DNA from 2 places in the Mycobacterium sp. D16Q16 genome. Region 1 is predicted to be linked to the other one. Evidence: predicted binding sites of a transcription regulator. Region 1 holds the regulator's gene; the other holds the start of a gene.

The links. The regulator LexA, encoded in region 1, represses DNA repair genes until DNA is damaged. The targets are predictions, from matches to a motif close to CGAACANNTGTTCG.
Region 2: the regulator LexA is predicted to act here: its motif matches at 1,732-1,745, upstream of ruvC (crossover junction endodeoxyribonuclease RuvC).

The regions. Positions count from the first base shown of each region.
Region 1 covers NZ_MAEY01000015.1:35,258-44,419, reverse strand. Annotated here, with positions in the region: gene hflX (GTPase HflX) at 1-135, shown strand, start outside; gene B4394_RS16545 (molybdopterin-dependent oxidoreductase) at 132-2,423, opposite strand; gene B4394_RS16540 (acyl-CoA dehydrogenase family protein) at 2,534-3,688, shown strand; gene B4394_RS16535 (GNAT family N-acetyltransferase) at 3,695-4,240, shown strand; gene lexA (transcriptional repressor LexA) at 4,237-4,911, opposite strand; gene B4394_RS16525 (LysM peptidoglycan-binding domain-containing protein) at 5,141-5,650, shown strand; gene nrdR (transcriptional regulator NrdR) at 5,781-6,245, shown strand; gene B4394_RS16515 (PhzF family phenazine biosynthesis protein) at 6,269-6,952, opposite strand; gene B4394_RS16510 (alpha/beta fold hydrolase) at 7,037-8,008, opposite strand; gene B4394_RS16505 (proteasome assembly chaperone family protein) at 8,165-9,148, opposite strand.
Region 2 covers NZ_MAEY01000014.1:180,548-189,709, forward strand. Annotated here, with positions in the region: gene B4394_RS15905 (phosphatase PAP2 family protein) at 1-347, opposite strand, end outside; partial or broken gene B4394_RS15910 (methyltransferase family protein) at 520-981, shown strand; gene B4394_RS15915 (TetR/AcrR family transcriptional regulator) at 1,071-1,643, opposite strand; gene ruvC (crossover junction endodeoxyribonuclease RuvC) at 1,765-2,322, shown strand; gene ruvA (Holliday junction branch migration protein RuvA) at 2,319-2,918, shown strand; gene ruvB (Holliday junction branch migration DNA helicase RuvB) at 2,972-3,985, shown strand; gene yajC (preprotein translocase subunit YajC) at 4,135-4,473, shown strand; gene secD (protein translocase subunit SecD) at 4,542-6,299, shown strand; gene secF (protein translocase subunit SecF) at 6,317-7,534, shown strand; gene B4394_RS15950 (ABC transporter substrate-binding protein) at 7,534-9,162, shown strand, end outside.

The DNA of each region.
Region 1 (9,162 bases):
CCGTACGAACGCGGTGACTTGGTGGCCCGAATCCATACCGAGGGTCAGGTGCATTCCACCGAACATCTGGCGGAGGGCACGCGCGTGGTGGGCAGGGTGCCTCGGGCGCTGGCCGCGCTTCTCGCCGGGCTCTAGTCGCGCGGAACGAGCTGCGGCGGGATGTGTGCCCGAACCGGCGGCAGTGATTCCTCGAACCGCTCGATCTGCACCAGCACGTGCTGACCGGTGCACCCCTGTGCCAAGGACGAGGTTCCTGAATCGTCGGTCAGGACATTGGGATTGCCGTGTGCGCAGAGCGAATCTGGATCGGACGGATCGATCGGGTCGTACCACGCGCCGGTGGACAGCTGCACCACCCGGTGCCGTAGGCCTTCGTCCAGAACCGCCCCGGCCAGGCACGCACCGCGGTCGTTGAAGACCCGCACCACGTCGCCGTCACCGATCCCGCGCTCGGCGGCGTCGGCCGGATGTATGCGGATGGGTTCGCGTCCCTGAACTTTTGAGGCCTGGCTGGTGCCGCCGAAATCGAGCTGGCTGTGCAGCCGGGTCCGCGGCTGATTGGCAATCAGGTGCAGTGGGAAGCTTTGGGCGCGTTCACCGTTCAGCCATTCTGTGGGCTCGTACCACTGCGGGTGGCCGCCGCAGTCGGCGTATCCGAAACTGTCGATGGTCTCCGAGAAGATCTCGATGCGCCCGCTCGGGGTGTGCAGCGGGTGCGCGTCTGGGTTGTCACGGAAGTCCGAGAGCAGAGTCAGGCCGGGATCGGTCGGCAACTGCAGGTAGCCCTGCTCCCAGAACTCGTCGAAGGTTGGCACCGCGAAATCGCGGGCCGCGGCCCAATCGGTGTAAATGTGACGTAGCCACTGCGCGGCGGTGCGTCCCTCGGAGAACTCGTCGCCGAACCCGAGCCTTTCGGCGAGCGCCGAGAATGTCGTGTAGTCATCGCGCGAGTTGGCATAGGGCGATGTCGCGGCCTTCATCGCCACCAGCAGGGGGTCGTTGCGGCTTCCGGAGAAGTCGTCGCGTTCCAGGCTGGTGGTAGACGGCACCACGATATCGGCGTGCTTGGCCATGGCCGTCCACACCGGATCGTGCACCACGACGGTGTCGACGCGCGCCAGCGCACGGCGCAGTCGCGGCAGGTTCTGATGGTGGTGGAACGGATTTCCGCCCGCCCAGTAGACGCATCGGATGTCCGGCAGTGTGAGTGTCTGACCGTTGTAGGCCAGTGTCTGGCCGGGCCGCAGCAGCAGCTCACTGATGGCCGCCACCGGGATGAACGTCGCAACCGGGTTGGGCCCCTGGGGGAAGGTCGGCAGCGGGCAGCTGACCGGGGCCAGTCCCGCCTCGTTCATCGAGCCATAACCGTGGCCGAAACCACCTCCGGGAAGCCCGATCTGACCGAGCATCGCGGCCAGGGTGAGCCCCATCCACGGGGCCTGTTCGCCGTGGCGCACCCGCTGCAGCGACCAGCTGACCGTCACCAGGGTGCGCCCGGCCGCCATTCGCCGCGCCAGTGTGCGCAGCTCGTCAGCGTCCAGAGCACTGATACTCGCAGCCCATTCCGGGGTCTTGGGTACACCGTCGTCGATCCCCAGGAGATAGTGCTCAAACCGTTCATAGCCGGTGCAGTAGGAGCGTAGGAAGGCCAGGTTGGCCAGACCTTCCACGGCCAGCACATGGGCCAGCGCGAGCATGACCGTGACGTCGGTCCCGGGAACAGGTGCGTGCCATTCGCATTCGCCGTCGATGTCATCGCGCAGCGGACTGAAGGAGACGATGCGCCCGCCGCGGGCGCGGAACCTGTCGAGGGCATCACGAGCCGGATGCGCGGTGGTGCCGCCATGGTTGACACCGGTGTTCTTCAGGGCCATACCGCCGAATGAGACCAGGAGGTCGGTGTTCTCGACGATGACATCCCATGACGTCGACCTCTTGAACAGCCCGTCGTGGGTGCCGACGACGTGCGGCATGATGACGCCGGTTGCCCCCAGGCTGTACGAATGACGTGAAAAGGTGTACCCGCCGAGCAGTTTCAGGAACCGGTGTACCTGACTCTGGGCATGATGGAACCGTCCCGCGCTGGCCCAGCCGTACGAGCCGCCGTAAATGGCTTCGTTGCCATGAGTGTCGACGATCCGCCGTAGTTCATCGGCCAGTAGTTCGGTGAGCTCGTGCCAGGACACCTCGACGTACTCGTCGGAGCCGCGTGCTGTGCTGGGACCGGGTCCGTCCCGCAGCCAGCCGCGGCGTACGGATGGCGCGGTTACTCGGGCCTGGTGGCGGATCGAACCGGGAATGTTCTGCAGCAGCGGTGACGGGTCCAGATCGGTCGGGATAGGCGTGACGCCGATCACTTCGCCGTCGCGGATCTCGGGGGTAAATGCACCCCAGTGCGTGTGTGAAAGTGCCAGCTTGGTCACCTCAGTCAGCCTAGGCTTTCTGTCCGTCGAAACCAGGTAGGCGAGTACCAACCGACCAGTGGGTTGGTATACATTCTGCCGAGTACGTAAACCCAAACCGGAAGGTGATCATGGCCGGCGCTGTTAAGTTCAAACGCACCATTTTCGAACCCGAGCACGAACTGTTCCGCGAGTCGTTCAAGACCTTCCTGGAACGGCATGCCGAGCCGTACCGGGAGGAGTGGGACGAGAACAAGATCGTCGACCGCTCTCTCTGGGTCGAGGCGGGCAAACAGGGCTTCCTGGGCACTGACATGCCTGAGGAGTTCGGCGGCGGCGGACTCGTCGATTTCCGCTACAACGCCATCATCGGCGAAGAGATCACCAAGGCTCGCCAGTCGGGTATCGGTTTCACTTTGCACAACGATGTCGCGGGTCCGTACTTCCGGGATCTGGCCAACGACGAGCAGAAGGCCCGCTGGTTCCCCGGTTTCTGTTCCGGTGAGCTGATCACCGCCATCGCCATGACCGAGCCGGGCACCGGAAGCGACCTGCAGGGCATCAAGACCCGCGCGGTCAAGGACGGCGATCATTACATTCTCAACGGCTCGAAGACCTTCATCACCAACGGCATTAACGCCGACCTGGTGATCGTGGTCGCACAGACCGACCCCGAGAAGGGTGCGCTGGGCTTCAGCCTCATTGTCGTGGAACGCGGCATGGAGGGCTTTGAGCGCGGCCGCAAGCTCGACAAGATGGGCCTGGACGCGCAGGACACCGCCGAGCTGTCCTTTACCGATGTCCGGGTGCCCGCCGCCAACCTGCTGGGTGAAGAGGGCCAGGGCTTCATCTACCTCATGCAGAACCTGCCGCAGGAGCGCATGTCGATCGCCGTCGTGGCGGCCGCGGCGATGGAAACCATGCTTGAGGCGACCATCCAGTACACATCCGAGCGCAAGGCGTTTGGCAAGCCCATCAAGAGCTTCCAGAACAGCCGCTTTGTGCTGGCCGAGCTCGCTACCGATGCCACGATGATCCGGATTATGGTCGACGAGTTCATCACGCTGCTCAACAAGAAGGAACTGAGCGTCGAGCAGGCCGCGATGGCCAAGTGGTACAGCACCGAGAAGCAGGTTCACCTGATCGATCGCTGCCTGCAGCTGCACGGTGGGTATGGCTTCATGCGCGAGTACCCGGTTGCCCGGGCATACATGGATTCTCGTATCCAGACGATCTACGGCGGAACCACCGAGATCATGAAGGAGATCATCGGGCGTTCGCTCTAGCGCCTCATGATCATTCGTGACGCGACCGCCGATGACGCGGTCGCCTGCGCGGCGATCTACGCGCCGTATGTAACGGATACGGCCATCTCGTTCGAGGAGGTGCCGCCGTCGGATGCTGTTCTTGCCGAACGCATCCGCACGGCGGCCCACCGGCATGCCTGGCTTGTTGCCGAGGATGGCGGTGAGATCTTCGGGTATGCCTACGCGGTGCCGTGGAAATCACGGACCGCCTATCAGTGGGCGTGTGAGGTCAGTGTGTACGTGGACGGCACCCGGCAACAGCGCGGGACGGGCCGCCAGTTGTACACGGCGCTGCTCGACCGGCTGCGCTCTCGCGGTTATCGCACGGTGCTCGCCGTTGTCGTGGTTCCCAATCAGGCGAGTGAAAAGCTGCACCGGGCAATGGGATTCGAGAAAGTCGCATGCTACCGACGCATCGGCTACAAGTTGGGCAGCTGGCACGACGTGGCGCATTTCCAGCTGTTCCTGCCGTCCCTCGACGGCCGTGCAGGCGACGATTCCGCACCCGGACCGCCGCCTGGTGACGGCTAGATCTTGCGCAGGACGGTGACGACCTTGCCGAGGATGGCGGCGTCATTTCCGGGGATCGGCTCGAACAGTGGGTTGTGCGGCATCAGCCACACCTGACCCGTTGTCCGCTTGAATGTCTTGACGGTCGCCTCGCCGTCGATCATCGCCGCCACGATATCGCCGTTGTCGGCGACATTCTGCTGGCGGACCACTACCCAGTCGCCATCGCATATCGCGGCGTCGATCATCGATTCGCCGACCACCTTGAGCAAGAACAGCGATCCCTCGCCAACCAGCTCGCGGGGGAGCGGGAACACATCCTCTACGGCCTCCTCGGCCAGGATGGGACCACCGGCGGCGATACGGCCTAGGACGGGCACGAATGTTGGCTCGGGCAGGTCGCCGGAACCGGCCACATCGGTGGTCGCGGACGGGCCGCGGGAATCATCGATTCCTCGAACATCAACGGCGCGTGGACGATTTGGATCGCGCCGCAGGAAGCCCTTCTGTTCGAGGGTGCGTAGTTGATGGGCGACCGACGATGTCGAGGTAAGCCCGACGGCATCGCCGATTTCGCGGATGCTCGGGGGGTAACCCCGCTCATTCACCGATGCGCGGATGACCTCCAGGATGGTCCGCTGGCGCTCGGTCAGTGAACCGGTGGCGGGTCCCTTGCTGGGTGTATCGCTCATGGGCCCGAATCTAGACCTGTCGGCGGTATTTATCAAACATGTGTTCGATGCGTGTCGCGAATAGAGCCCGGGGGGCCGCGCGTAGGCGGCATTCGTGCAGCTCAAGACCACTTGTCGGTGGCGGATGCTACAAATCGATCACATGTTCGGACATCGAACACATGATCGAGTACATTCGAACATAAGAGCGAACGGGCCTACCGATCGACAGGACAGGAAGGGCACACAGATGAGCACAAACGTTCTCACCACACCGCGGTCTCGCGCTGCCGAGTACGCGTCACGCGATTACGCCCCGCAGGCACGTGCCTACAGCGCGGAGTACCCGCTGACTCAGCGTCGGGCGCTGCCGGTGCGCACCGTCGCCTATCGGAGGCCCGCCGGCCGGCCGGCCGCGTACCGGGGCACCGGTGTCCGGGTATCGGCGGTGCCGCATCGGGTGCATGGTCGTCGTCCGGTGAGCCTGAAGGCGACCATTGTTGTTTCGGTGGGTGCCGCGGTGGCGACGATGTGGCTGCTGATGCTCGGCCAGGTCAGTGCTGCCGGAGTCGGGGGAGTTGGTGTGCCGGAGCGTGTGGCGGTCGTCCAGGTCGCGCCCGGCGAGACCCTGGCCGACGTGGCCTCGCGTGTCGCGCCGGATGCCCCGCGCTCGGCGGTGGTGTCCAAGATCCGTGAACTCAATGAACTCGACTCGGCGACAGTACAAGCCGGTCAGACGCTGGTTTCTCCGGTCGGCTGATCGGCGAACGGGCGTGACCTTCGAACGTGTGGGAGCACGGGTATCCTCGAGACCGGTCTGGGCGCGCTGCGCTGTGTGTCAGCCCACCCAGCCCAGTGACTTGGAGTCCAGAACCGGCGAAGGAGCAGTAATGCACTGTCCGTTCTGCCGTCATCCAGACTCGCGCGTTGTCGATTCCCGTGAAGCGGATGAAGGTCAGGCGATACGTCGACGGCGATCGTGCCCGGAGTGCGGCCGTCGTTTCACCACTGTCGAGACCGCTGTGCTGGCCGTTGTGAAGCGCAGCGGTGTCACCGAGCCGTTCAGTCGCGACAAGGTCATCAAGGGCGTGCGCCGGGCCTGTCAGGGCCGCGATGTCGATGACGATGCGCTGAATCTGCTTGCCCAGCAGGTCGAAGATGCGGTCCGGGCCGCCGGGTCTCCAGAGATTCCCAGTAACGAGGTGGGCCTGGCCATCCTCGGCCCGCTACGTGACCTGGACGAGGTCGCCTATCTGCGCTTCGCCTCGGTGTATCGCGGATTTAGCTCCGCCGACGACTTCGAACGTGAGATCGCCGCGTTGCGCGCCCATCGGGACGCACCGACCGGATCCTGATCTTCGGCTGGGTCGACGCGCTGTTAGTTCAATACCAACGATTGATCGGCGACGACATGGCCACCGATCGTCACCCAGCCCTCTGGGCTCCACTGCGTGAGAATCTGCGACCCCTTGCCCTGGTTGACGATCAGGTCGCGGCTTAATAGATCGGTCATCCGCGCCGCGACAGATCCGGTCGCCTCATCCTCGTTGACGCCCAGGTCGAAGGCGAACACCCGTGATCGCACCAAATTCGCGTCGCGGTCCTGCCACGACCACACGCAATGCAGCAGTTCGTCCGCATAGTCGGCGGGGTCGGCGGCATCCACATCGCGGGGGGAGTCCAGCTCGTGAAAATCGGTTTCCGGGGCCCATTCGGACCGGGCTCGGATCCACGTGCGGTCGTCATAGTTGACCTGGAGCACACCCGCGGGAACTTGCAAGGTGTTGACCGGTGTTCCGCGCTCGCGCAGCCACCACGCCAATCCCACCGTCGGATGTCCGGCGAAGGGCAGTTCGGCTGCCGGGGTGAAGATCCGCAGATGTGCGGTGTTGGACCCTTCGGCAGGAAGATCGACGAAAACCGTTTCGCTGAAACCCAACCGGGTAGCGATTTCCTGGCGGTCCGCCGCGGCGACGTCAGCGCCATTGACGATCCCCAGGGGATTTCCGAAGTTGCCTGTCTGGTCGGTGAATACGCGCACAACCGCGACATCGACGCTCATTCTTCGACTCTACGTCTCCCGCGCGCTGTGCACTCAGGTACCCACGAATTGTGCAAACCTCTGGTAGCGCTTGAGCTCTCGTGGCTAGGTGGCGCTGCGCTCGTCTGTGCCCATGGCGTCGAGCACTGCCATCCGGGTGCGCGCGGCCCCGCTGATCGTGCCTTCGGTGACGCCAGTGCGCAACAATCGGCGCAATTCATCCTCGTCGTATTGAGCGGGCTCAGTGGAGGCGATGAATTGGCGAACGACGGCGATGAATCGCTCGGGGTCGTCATGGAACGGGAAATGTCCGGAGCGGTCGAAGATTTCCAATGTCGCCCCGGGCATCGCGGCGTGCGCCAGATGGCCATGGCTAACGGGGATCACCAGATCATCGCTACCCCAAATAAGCTGCACAGGAACAGATTCGGTCAAATAACATCGGTCCAGCATGGTCACCACCTGGCCGCGCCAGTCAACCACGGCGCGCAGAGTCCGGGTGAAGGCGGCCGAGGCCCGAGGTTCGGGCAGATCAGCGAGAACCCGCAGAACATCGGGGATGTCGCGGGCCATACCGGCTCGCCCCAGCGTCGCGCGGGCCACCGCTCCGCCGAGCCGGATCATGGGCATCGCCAGCGGTAGCCTCAGCAGCCCCAGCGCGTCTCCGACGAAGGGCAATGACGCGCAACGCAATACGATGTTGACGTCCTTGGTCACCCCGCCTGGCGAGACCAGAATGAGCCGCTCGACCAGATGGGGGAACTGGTAGGTGAATTGCATCGCGACGCCGCCGCCCAGCGAATGCCCGACGACAGTGACCTTGTCGATGTCCAATACCGCCAGCAGGTCCCGCATCCCGTTGGCGTAGGCCGCCACCGAGTAGTCGGCGCGTGGTTTGTCGGACTGTCCGTGGCCCAGCAGGTCCGGGGCGATCACCGTGAAATGCTCAGCGAGCTGCGCGTGCACGCTGTCCCAGGTGGCCGAGTTGTCGCCGATCCCGTGGATCAGCAACAGCGCAGGTCCCGATCCCGCAATCCTGAAGGCGCGGCGGTAACCGTGGATGGTGCGGAACGCCATCCGAGGTTGCGTGGTCGTATTGCTAGCGGGTTGTACCGTGTCGTCACCGTCGGCGTGCTCGGTATCCGGCACCGGACGCAGGAGCCTCGGTGGTGGATTCATGTGGAGTATTTTCACCCGTCGCGGCAAATTTGGCGCGGCGAGCGCATAACCGGACTAGAGAATCGGGCCGTCGGGGGACGGATCCTCACCGAACTTGGCCTGTTCGGCGAGGAATCTCTCGAATTCTCCGGCCAGCTCGTCGCCGCTCGGCAACTCCTCGTCTCGTGCCAGCAACGAGCGGTTCTCCTGTGCGGAAACAAAGGCGTCGTACTGGCGTTCCAGCGCGTGGACCACCTGAGCCACTTCCTCGCTGCCTTCTACCTGCTCGTTGATCTGATTGCGCACCTTGCCGGCGGCCTCGGTGAGCTGCTGCAGCGGAAGATCCAGCTCGCCGGTCCTGGCCACTTCTTCCAGCAGGCGTTGTGATGCCTCCGGGTAGTCGGTCTGCGCCAGGTAATGCGGGACGTGGACGGCGAAGCCGATGACATCGTGACCATGCTGGGCCAGCCGGAATTCCAACAAGTTCGATGCACTGCCCGGCACCTGAACCTCATCGATCCAGCCGGGATGCTCATCAAGTGTCTTGCGGTCGTTGCCATGAGCGGTAAGCGTGATGGGGCGAGTGTGCGGAACCGCCATCGGAATGGCGCCCAGGCCGATGGTCTTGCGCACACCGAGTTGCTCGGCCAACAGCCGGATCGCGGTGACGAACCGCTCCCACTTCAGATCTGGTTCTAGGCCGGCCAGCAACAGGAACGGCGTGCCCTTGGTGTCCTTGAGTGCGTACAGGTTGAGCTCAGGGGTGGCGTACTCGGTGAAGTGATCGCTCTTGAACGTCATCACCGGCCGACGCGATCGGTAGTCCAGCAGATCGTCGATGGCGAACGACGCCACCAGCTCGCTCTGCAGTGTGTCGCGCAGATGTGCCGCGGCCAGCTTCACGGCGTGCCCGGAGTCGGAGAACCCCTGCAACGCGTGCACCAGAACAGGGCCGCGCCCATCGGCAGATGCCAGCTGGGGCCCCGGGAATTCCAACTCGTACATGCCGCTCTGATCCGGTCTGTACGGCTGCTGCTGTCCGTCACTACTGCTTGCCATGTTCGCCTCCCTTC
Region 2 (9,162 bases), on a different contig from region 1:
TAGGCGAGATAGCCGCCCTTCTCGCGGCCGACGAGCATCTTGGTGCCCTGAGTGGTCCAATTCGCCACGAACGGGCAGGCCAGCGCCACCGCAGCGACCCGCCAACGCCGCCGATACAGCTCGAACGCGACGCACACCACGAGCACCGGAACGAGAAACACCCAGTCGGTGAAGAACAGCAGCCAGCGTGGCTGCACTCCGAATACGAGCTGCGTCCCGTGGAAAAACCAGACGTCAAAGGGCGTTGAGCCCTTACCGACGGAGAACCCGAGCACCAGCATCGCGAGGACGCCAAGGGGCGGCCACCACTGAATCGTCTTTTCGCTGGGCAGTTTTCCGACAGACACGCCGACGACAGTAATAGGCCGAGGACTTCGACTTCGAATCGCGCTGGATGGCGGGAATCAAACGCCAGGAAGCGGCGTTACTGTGATGTCAACGACTGTTGGTCAACAAGTGTTGACAGCAATGTCAACTGGGCGTACATCTAGGACATCCACGAATGATGGGAGGCCGGTCATGGCCACACAAACAGTCGCCCCGGCGCCTGAATCGACAAGCCTGTGGCGCACCGCGCGCGCGGTTCTCGCGCTGCCATTCACCGTGACGGTGCTGATTCCGCTGGTGATTCTCTACGGAACGGGCATCCAGGTGCCGTCATGGATGTCGGATGAGATGTCGATGACGGCGACGGTGATCGGGACCTTGCTGGTCGCTGCCGGCCTGTTCCTGGTGACCCGCACTGTCATGCTCTTCCACCAGATGGGCAAGGGTTCGCTGGCGCCCTTCGACCCGCCGGTTCACCTTGTCGTGCGCGGCCCGTACCGCTACGTACGTAACCCGATGATCACCGGAGTCATCGCCATCCTGCTGGGTGAGGCGTTCGCGGTGAACTCTGTCGGCTTGCTGATCTATGCAGCCGTTTTCGTGACCATCAACGCCGTGTACTTTCCGCTGGTGGAGGAGCGCGGCCTATTGAAGAGGTTCGGCCGCGACTACGCCGAGTACTCGCAGCACGTACCGCGCTGGGTACCCCGGCTGCGCCCGTGGACGCAGCCCGAGCGCGCGAGCTAGGGCGCTTCGCAGTCGCAGTCACAATCCAGGTAGGCCTGGATTGTCGGTGCGATCAAGTCGATGATCTGTTCGTGCGTCATCTCGGGCACGTTCCCGAGGCGGATCACGTATCGGCACATCGCCAGGCCGATCATCTGAGTGCCGATCAGCGCCGCGCGTTCCATGGCGCGATCCGCCGTTAACGCCTCGATCGCAGGCACCATCTGACTGCTGAAGATCTCGGCCATCCGTGCGCGCGCCGTCTCATGCGACACTGCCGCGCGCAGTAGGGCGACCATGGTGTCGTCGGCCTCCCATTTGGCGAGGAAGTGCTCGACGAGGGCTGCCCCCAGCTCGGGACGCGGAATCTCGGCAAGATTCTCGGGCAGGTGAATATCGAAGTCGGCGGCGGCCGCGAAGAGCTTGCCCTTGTTGCCGTAGTACCGCATGACCAGGGACGGGTCGATACCCGCCGTCGCCGCGATGGCCCGTATGGTTGCCTTCTCGTACCCGACGCTGGCGAAGTGCTCCTGAGCAGCCTCAAGGATGGCCGCACGGGTGGCGTCCGATCGCCGAGGTTCGGTGGACATGGCCTGAGCTTAGGCCAACGGATGTTGACATTTGCAGAGCCCTCGCGTGTTGCTATCCGGAATGGGCAAGCCTCCTGGATATGCTGATCGAACAACTGTTCTACGGCGAGAGGGCTGGCGCGTGCGAGTAATGGGAGTCGACCCGGGTCTTACCCGGTGCGGTCTGTCCATGGTCGAGGCCTCCTCGGGTCGCAAGGTGGTGGCGCTGGACGTCGACGTAGTCCGTACTCCGGCCAATCAGCCCTTGCCGCAACGACTTCTGGCGATCAGTCAGGTTGTCGAACACTGGATGGACACGCACCGTCCCGACGTGATCGCCATCGAGCGCGTCTTCGCTCAGCAGAACGTTTCCACCGTGATGGGCACCGCCCAAGCGGGCGGAGTGATCGCACTTTGTGCTGCCAAGCGGGGGATTGAGGTGTATTTCCACACCCCGTCGGAGGTCAAGGCCGCCGTCACCGGCAACGGGCGCGCAGATAAATCCCAAGTGACCGCAATGGTCACGCGCATCCTGCAGCTGCAGACGGCGCCGAAGCCCGCTGATGCGGCCGACGCGTTGGCCCTGGCAATCTGTCACTGCTGGCGTGCGCCCATGCTGGCGAGAATGGCGAAGGCGGAAGCCGCGGCGGAAGAGCAGCGGAAGGCCTTCGCGGCCCGATTGAAGGCGGTATCCCGGTGATTGCTTCGGTCAATGGCGAGGCCATCGACATCGCACTCGATCATGTGGTGATCGAGGCCGCCGGCGTCGGATACCGCGTCAATGCCACCCCGGCCACACTGTCGACGCTGCGGCGCGGCACCCAGGTACGGCTGATCACGGCGATGATCGTCCGCGAAGATTCGATGACGTTGTACGGCTTCACCGACACCGATGCCCGCGATCTGTTCCTGACGCTGCTGGGTGTCTCCGGTGTGGGGCCCAAGATCGCGATGGCCACACTCGCGGTCTACGACGCGCCGACCTTGCGCCAGGCGCTGGCCGATGGCGATGTCAATGCACTGACCAGGGTTCCCGGGATCGGCAAGCGTGGTGCCGAGCGCTTGGTGCTGGAACTGCGCGAGAAGGTGGCCGCGACCCCGAGTGGAACCACCGAGCTGGGGCGCGGCACAGCATCGCTGGTGCGTACACAGGTCGTCGACGCGCTTATCGGCCTCGGGTTCGCCGCGAAGCAAGCCGAACAGGCCACCGATACCGTTCTGGCTCAAGATAATTCCGACGGAGATACCTCGACCGTGCTGCGGTCGGCGCTGACGCTACTGGGCAAGACGCGATGACCAGCTTCGACGAGTTTGACGGCGAAGAGGACGATTTCGATGCCGGCCCCGAGATGTCCGGCGCGCTCACGGTCGGCGAGAACGACATCGATGCCGGGCTCAGACCCAAGTCGCTGCGGGAGTTCATCGGTCAGCCACGGGTGCGTGAGCAGCTGGAGCTCGTGCTGTCCGGCGCCAAGAATCGCGGCGGCACCCCGGATCACATTCTGTTGTCCGGTCCACCCGGACTCGGCAAAACCTCCCTGGCGATGATCATCGCGGGCGAGTTGGGCTCCTCGCTGCGGGTGACCTCGGGTCCGGCATTGGAGCGCGCGGGCGATCTGGCGGCGATGCTGAGCAACCTCGTCGAACACGATGTGTTGTTCATCGATGAGATTCACCGCATCGCGCGGCCCGCTGAGGAAATGCTGTATCTGGCGATGGAGGACTTCCGCGTCGACATCGTCGTCGGCAAGGGGCCCGGCGCGACCTCGATACCCCTGGAAGTGGCGCCGTTCACGCTGGTCGGTGCGACCACCCGATCCGGGTCGCTGACCGGGCCATTGCGTGACCGGTTCGGGTTCACCGCCCACATGGACTTCTACGAGCCCGATGAACTCGAACTTGTGCTGGCTCGATCGGCGGGAATCCTCGGCATCGAGCTCGGAGCCGACGCAGGTGTGGAGATCGCCCGGCGCTCACGCGGCACCCCACGTATCGCCAATCGGTTGCTGCGCCGGGTCCGTGACTACGCGGAAGTGCGGGCAGACGGTGTCATCACCGTGGATGTAGCCAAGTCCGCCCTGGCCGTCTACGACGTCGACGAGCTGGGGCTGGACCGCCTGGACCGGGCGGTGCTCACGGCGCTGACACGCAGTTTCGGCGGCGGCCCGGTGGGCGTGTCGACATTGGCGGTAGCGGTCGGGGAGGAATCGACCACAGTGGAAGAGGTGTGTGAGCCGTTCCTGGTGCGTGCCGGGATGCTGGCCCGGACGCCGCGCGGACGTGTGGCGACAGCATTGGCGTGGACACATCTGGGTCTTACCCCGCCGCCGCAGGTGCTGGGACACGCCGGGCTGTTCGATTGACGGGACGCTTGAGTCCAGGACGCGCAGGTCCGGGGTTCGCGTCGATTCCACAGAGTCGGATGGCACACTGGTGACTTGTCGCGTGCTCGTTTCACGCAGACCGTGCTTGAACTCGTGAAGACCCAACGGAAAGAATCCCGAAAGCCGCCATGGAATCGATCATCGTCTTTTTGCCGCTCATCCTCGTTATGGGCGCGTTCCTTTTCTTCGCGAACCGGCGGCAGCGCAAGGCTCTGGACGCCACCATCGAGCTGCACGAGTCCCTGGCAATCGGCGACCGGGTGCACACCACCTCCGGTCTGCAGGGCACTATCGCCGCAGTCACCGACGACACCGTCGATCTGGAGATCGCTCCGGGTGTTGTGACGCGCTGGATGAAGCTCGCGGTCCGCGACAAGATCGTTGATGAGGCCGAGGACACCGATGACACCGCTGAGGAGGCGTCGCGCGACGTCGAGAGCACCGGGGTCGAGCTGACCAAGGAGTAGCGGCTTTCACCTTTGCTCAACCCTGAACGCCTCCCGACCCGCCCTCGACAAGCAAGGAGACCGGACACGTGGCCTCGCCATCGGCCCCTGTGCATCCCGCGCGTTATCTAGCTGCCTTCCTGGTGCTGCTGATCGGCGCCTACCTGCTGGTCTTCCTGACCGGCGACAAGCACGCTAAGCCCAAGCTCGGTATCGACCTGCAGGGTGGAACCCGCGTCACCCTGACGGCACGCACCCCTGACGGTTCCAAGCCGACCAGGGAAGCGTTGACTCAGGCACAGCAGATCATCAATGCGCGCGTCAACGGCCTCGGTGTCTCCGGATCCGAGGTCATCATCGACGGCGACAACCTCGTCATCACGGTGCCCGGTAACGACGGCAGCGAGGCCCGCAACCTCGGTCAGACCGCCAAGCTCTACATCCGGCCTGTCGTCCAGATGGTGCCGGCGCAGCCCAAGGAGAATCCCCAGGCCGGAGCGCCCCAGGGCGGCCCGCCCGGCGCTGGGCAAGAGGCGACGCCCCCGGAGCCCGGTGCGGGAAAGCCGGCACCCGCCGCGCCTTCGCCGAAACCGCAGCCGCGGCCCTATCCGGCGCAAACCACCACGCCGCCGCCACCGCCACCCGCTCCGGCGACGCAGCCCGCGACGCCGAATGCCCCACCGCCCGCTGCTCCGGCCACCGATCTGCCGCCGAAACCGGGCAGCGGTGAGGAACGCAAGCAGCTGATCGACTTCGAGAAGCAGATCAGGCAGAGCGACGATCCGCGGATTCAGATGCTGGCGCTTCAGGTTCAGTCATCGCGTTGCTATGACCTTGACGACCCGCTCGCGGGCAATGACGATCCGAACCTTCCGTTGGTCACCTGTGGCGATGACAGTCAGGGCGGAAAGGCCGCCTATCTGCTGGACAAGGCGATCATCAGCGGCGAGGAGATCAAGGACGCCAGCTCGGGACTTGACCAGCAGCGCGGCATCTACGTGGTGAGCATGGAGTTCAAGCCCACCGGAGCCAAGGTCTGGGCGGAGTACACCTCTGCGCATTGGCAGCAGGGCACCCAGACCGCGTTCACGTTGGACTCCAAGGTGATCAGTGCGCCAGCCATCCGCGAGCCCATCCCGGGCGGCAAGACCGAAATCAGCGGGCAGTTCACCTCCGACTCGGCCAAGCAGCTTGCCGCGGCCCTCAAGTACGGTTCGCTGCCGCTGTCCTTCGAGTCCTCCGACGCCGAAACAGTTTCGGCCACACTCGGATTGACCTCGCTCAAGGCCGGCCTGATCGCGGGCGCCATTGGATTGGCGATCGTGTTGCTGTACTCGCTGATCTACTACCGTGTGCTCGGCATCCTGACCGCGCTGTCCTTGGTGGCCTCGGGCGCCATGGTGTTCGCCATCCTGGTCCTGCTGGGTAGATACATCTCATACACCTTGGATCTGGCCGGTATCGCCGGTCTGATCATCGGCATCGGCACCACCGCGGACTCCTTCGTGGTGTTCTTCGAGCGCATCAAAGATGAGATACGAGAAGGTCGTTCGTATCGTTCGGCGGTGCCCCGAGGTTGGGCTCGCGCCCGCAAGACGATCCTGTCGGGTAACGCGGTGACCTTGCTGGCCGCCGTGGTGCTGTACGCACTCGCCATCGGGCAGGTGAAGGGCTTCGCGTTCACTCTCGGACTCACCACCATCCTCGACGTGGTGGTGGTGTTCCTGGTGACGTGGCCGCTTGTCTACCTGTCCTCCAAGTCCGCGACCCTCTCCAAGCCCGCGTACAACGGGCTCGGAGCGGTCCAGCAGATTGCCCGCGAACGTAAGGCGGCGGCACACGCATGAGCACCAGCAACGACACCGTGAGCAACGGCAACGGCACCGAGAGCGCCGCCAAGGAACCCACGTCCACTGCGGTTGAAACCGGCAGTGCGGCACCAGAACACGGATTCTTCTACCGTCTGTACACCGGAACCGGTGCGGTCGACGTCGTCGGCAAGCGCACGCTGTGGTTCGGGATCAGCGGCGCGTTCATGGTTGTCGCGATCTTGTCCATCGCGATCAAGGGATTCGTCTTCGGTATCGATTTCGAGGGCGGCACCAAGGTGTCGTTCCCGAAGGGCGAGGCCACGGTTCAGCAGACCGAGGACGTCTTCAGTCAGACACTAGGCCGCGATGCCGAGTCGATCGTCGTCACCGGAACCGGTGACTCGGCCTCTATTCAGATTCGCACCGAGACGCTCGACAACGACGAATCGGCAAAGCTCCACAAGGCGCTCTTCGACAGGTTCGCGCCCAAGGGATCTGACGGCAAGCCGTCCATCAACGCCATCAGTGATTCGGCGGTGTCGGAGACCTGGGGCGGGCAGATCACCAACAAGGCGCTGTGGGCGCTGGGCGTGTTCCTGGTGCTGTCCGGTATCTACATCGCCGTGCGCTACGAGCGCTACATGGCGCTGGCGGCCTTGGCCGCACTGGTCTTCGACCTGCTGGTTACCGCGGGCGTGTACTCACTGGTGGGCTTCGAGGTCACCCCGGCCACGGTGATCGGCCTGCTCACCATCCTCGGATTCTCCTTGTACGACACCGTGATCGTGTTCGACAAGGTCGAGGAAAACACGCACGGGTTCCAGCACACGTCGCGGCGGACCTTCGCCGAGCATGCCAACCTGGCCGTGAACCAGACCTTCATGCGCTCGATCAACACCAGCCTCATCTCGGTGATCCCGGTGCTCTCGCTCATCGTGGTGGCCATCTGGCTGCTGGGTGTGGGCACGCTGAAGGACCTTGCGCTGGTTCAGCTTGTCGGCATCCTGGTGGGCACGTACTCGTCGATCTTCTTCGCGACCCCGCTGCTGGTGGCACTGCGTGAGCGCACGGAGCTGGTGGCGAGCCATACCAAGAAGGTGCTGAGTCGCCGCAAGCCCGACGCCACGCCCCTGGCAGAGACCGGTTCGGGAACCAAGGCCGTCAAGGCGGCGACATCGGGGGCATCCGATGCCGCCACGACCGGGGTACGCCCCGCCAAACCCAAGCCCGGTGCCCGCCCTCAAGGTAAGCGAAACGTTCGGCGGCGCTGATGGTTTCACGAGGCCCAGCACGGACCGGAGCAGGACGGATCGCGCGAATCGGCGCCATCGCGACCACGATGGTGCTCGCGGCGGGGTTGTTGACCTCATGTTGGACCTCGGCGGCAAAAACGCTCGACTATGCCGTCGATGGCCGCTTGACGACGTACAACGTCAACAGTGTCGCGGGGAACGCGTCAGCCGGGGCGCAGGCATTCAATCGCGTACTCACCGGGTTTGGCTTCCACGGTCCTGACGGCCAGGTCATCGCTGACCACGACTTCGGCACCGTCGAGGTCGTCGGCCGTATCCCATTGGTGCTCGACTACACCATCAATGAGAAGGCCGTCTATTCCGACGGCAAGCCAGTGACCTGTGAAGACATGGTGCTGTCCTGGTTCGCGCAATCCGGCAGGCTGCCCGATTTTGACGCGGCCAGCACGGCGGGATACGCCGATATCTCCACCATCGATTGCAAGTCGGGGCAGAAGACCGCGCGTGTCACCTTCGCCCCGGATCGCGCCTTCACCGACTGGACCCAGCTATTCGCCGCCACAACGATGTTGCCGTGGCATGTGATCGCCGACAAGGTCGGTGGGGGTATTGACCTGATCGGTGCCATCGCCGCCAATGACGTTCCGGCGCTGCAGAAGATCGCCGATTTTTGGAACAACCAGTGGAACTTCGGTTCGGATCTGGATCTCTCGAAGTTCCCGTCATCAGGGCCATACAAGTTCGACGGGTACAACGAGGACGGATCGGTCGTGCTTGTCGCCAATGACAAGTGGTGGGGTAGTCCTCCGGTGACCAAGCGGGTCACGGTGTGGCCCAGCGGGATCGATGTGCAAAAACGGCTATCCGACGGCGATCTGGAGGTTGTCGACGTCGCAGCCGGATCGGCCGGGACTCTTACCGCCCCTGACGGATTCGTGCGCACCGAGGAACCCGGTTCGGGCGTGGAGCAACTGATCTTCGGTGCCGGCGGGTCTGTTGGGGCGCCCGATGTGCGCCGTGCGGTCGCGTTGTGCACACCACGTGACGCCATCGCGGGAATCGCCGGAGTACCGGTGATGAACGCCCGGCTGGATACCAGCATCGGAGACTCGTTCGCCTCGGTGGAGGCTGCGGCTGAGGCGGGACGATTCATGCGTTCGGACCCGGTCGCGGCCCGTGCCGCGGTGGCCAACCGTCCGTTGACCGTCCGGGTGGGATATCAGGCGCCCAACCCGCGCCGTGCGGCAATCGTGTCGGCGATGGCGCAGGCCTGTGCGGCCGCCGGGATCACCGTGCAGGACGTCAGTTCGCCCGAGGTTGGGCCACACTCGTTGCGGGACAATCAAGTTGACGCGCTACTTAGCTCGATCGGCGGAGCTCCTGGCAGCGGTTCGACGGGTTCATGGCTCATGGATGCGTACGCCCTGCGGTCGCGCGAGGGCAAGAACCCCGCGAACTATGCCAACGGTCAGATAGACGGGATCATCGCCGCGCTGGCGGTGACCACCAACGCCAGGGACCAGAGCCGGCTGCTCGGCGATGCGTCGGCCATCCTGTGGAACGACCTGCCGACCCTGCCGCTGTACCGGCAGCCACGCGTGCTGATCGCACCGAAGTCGATGTACGCCGCTACACCGAGCGTCACC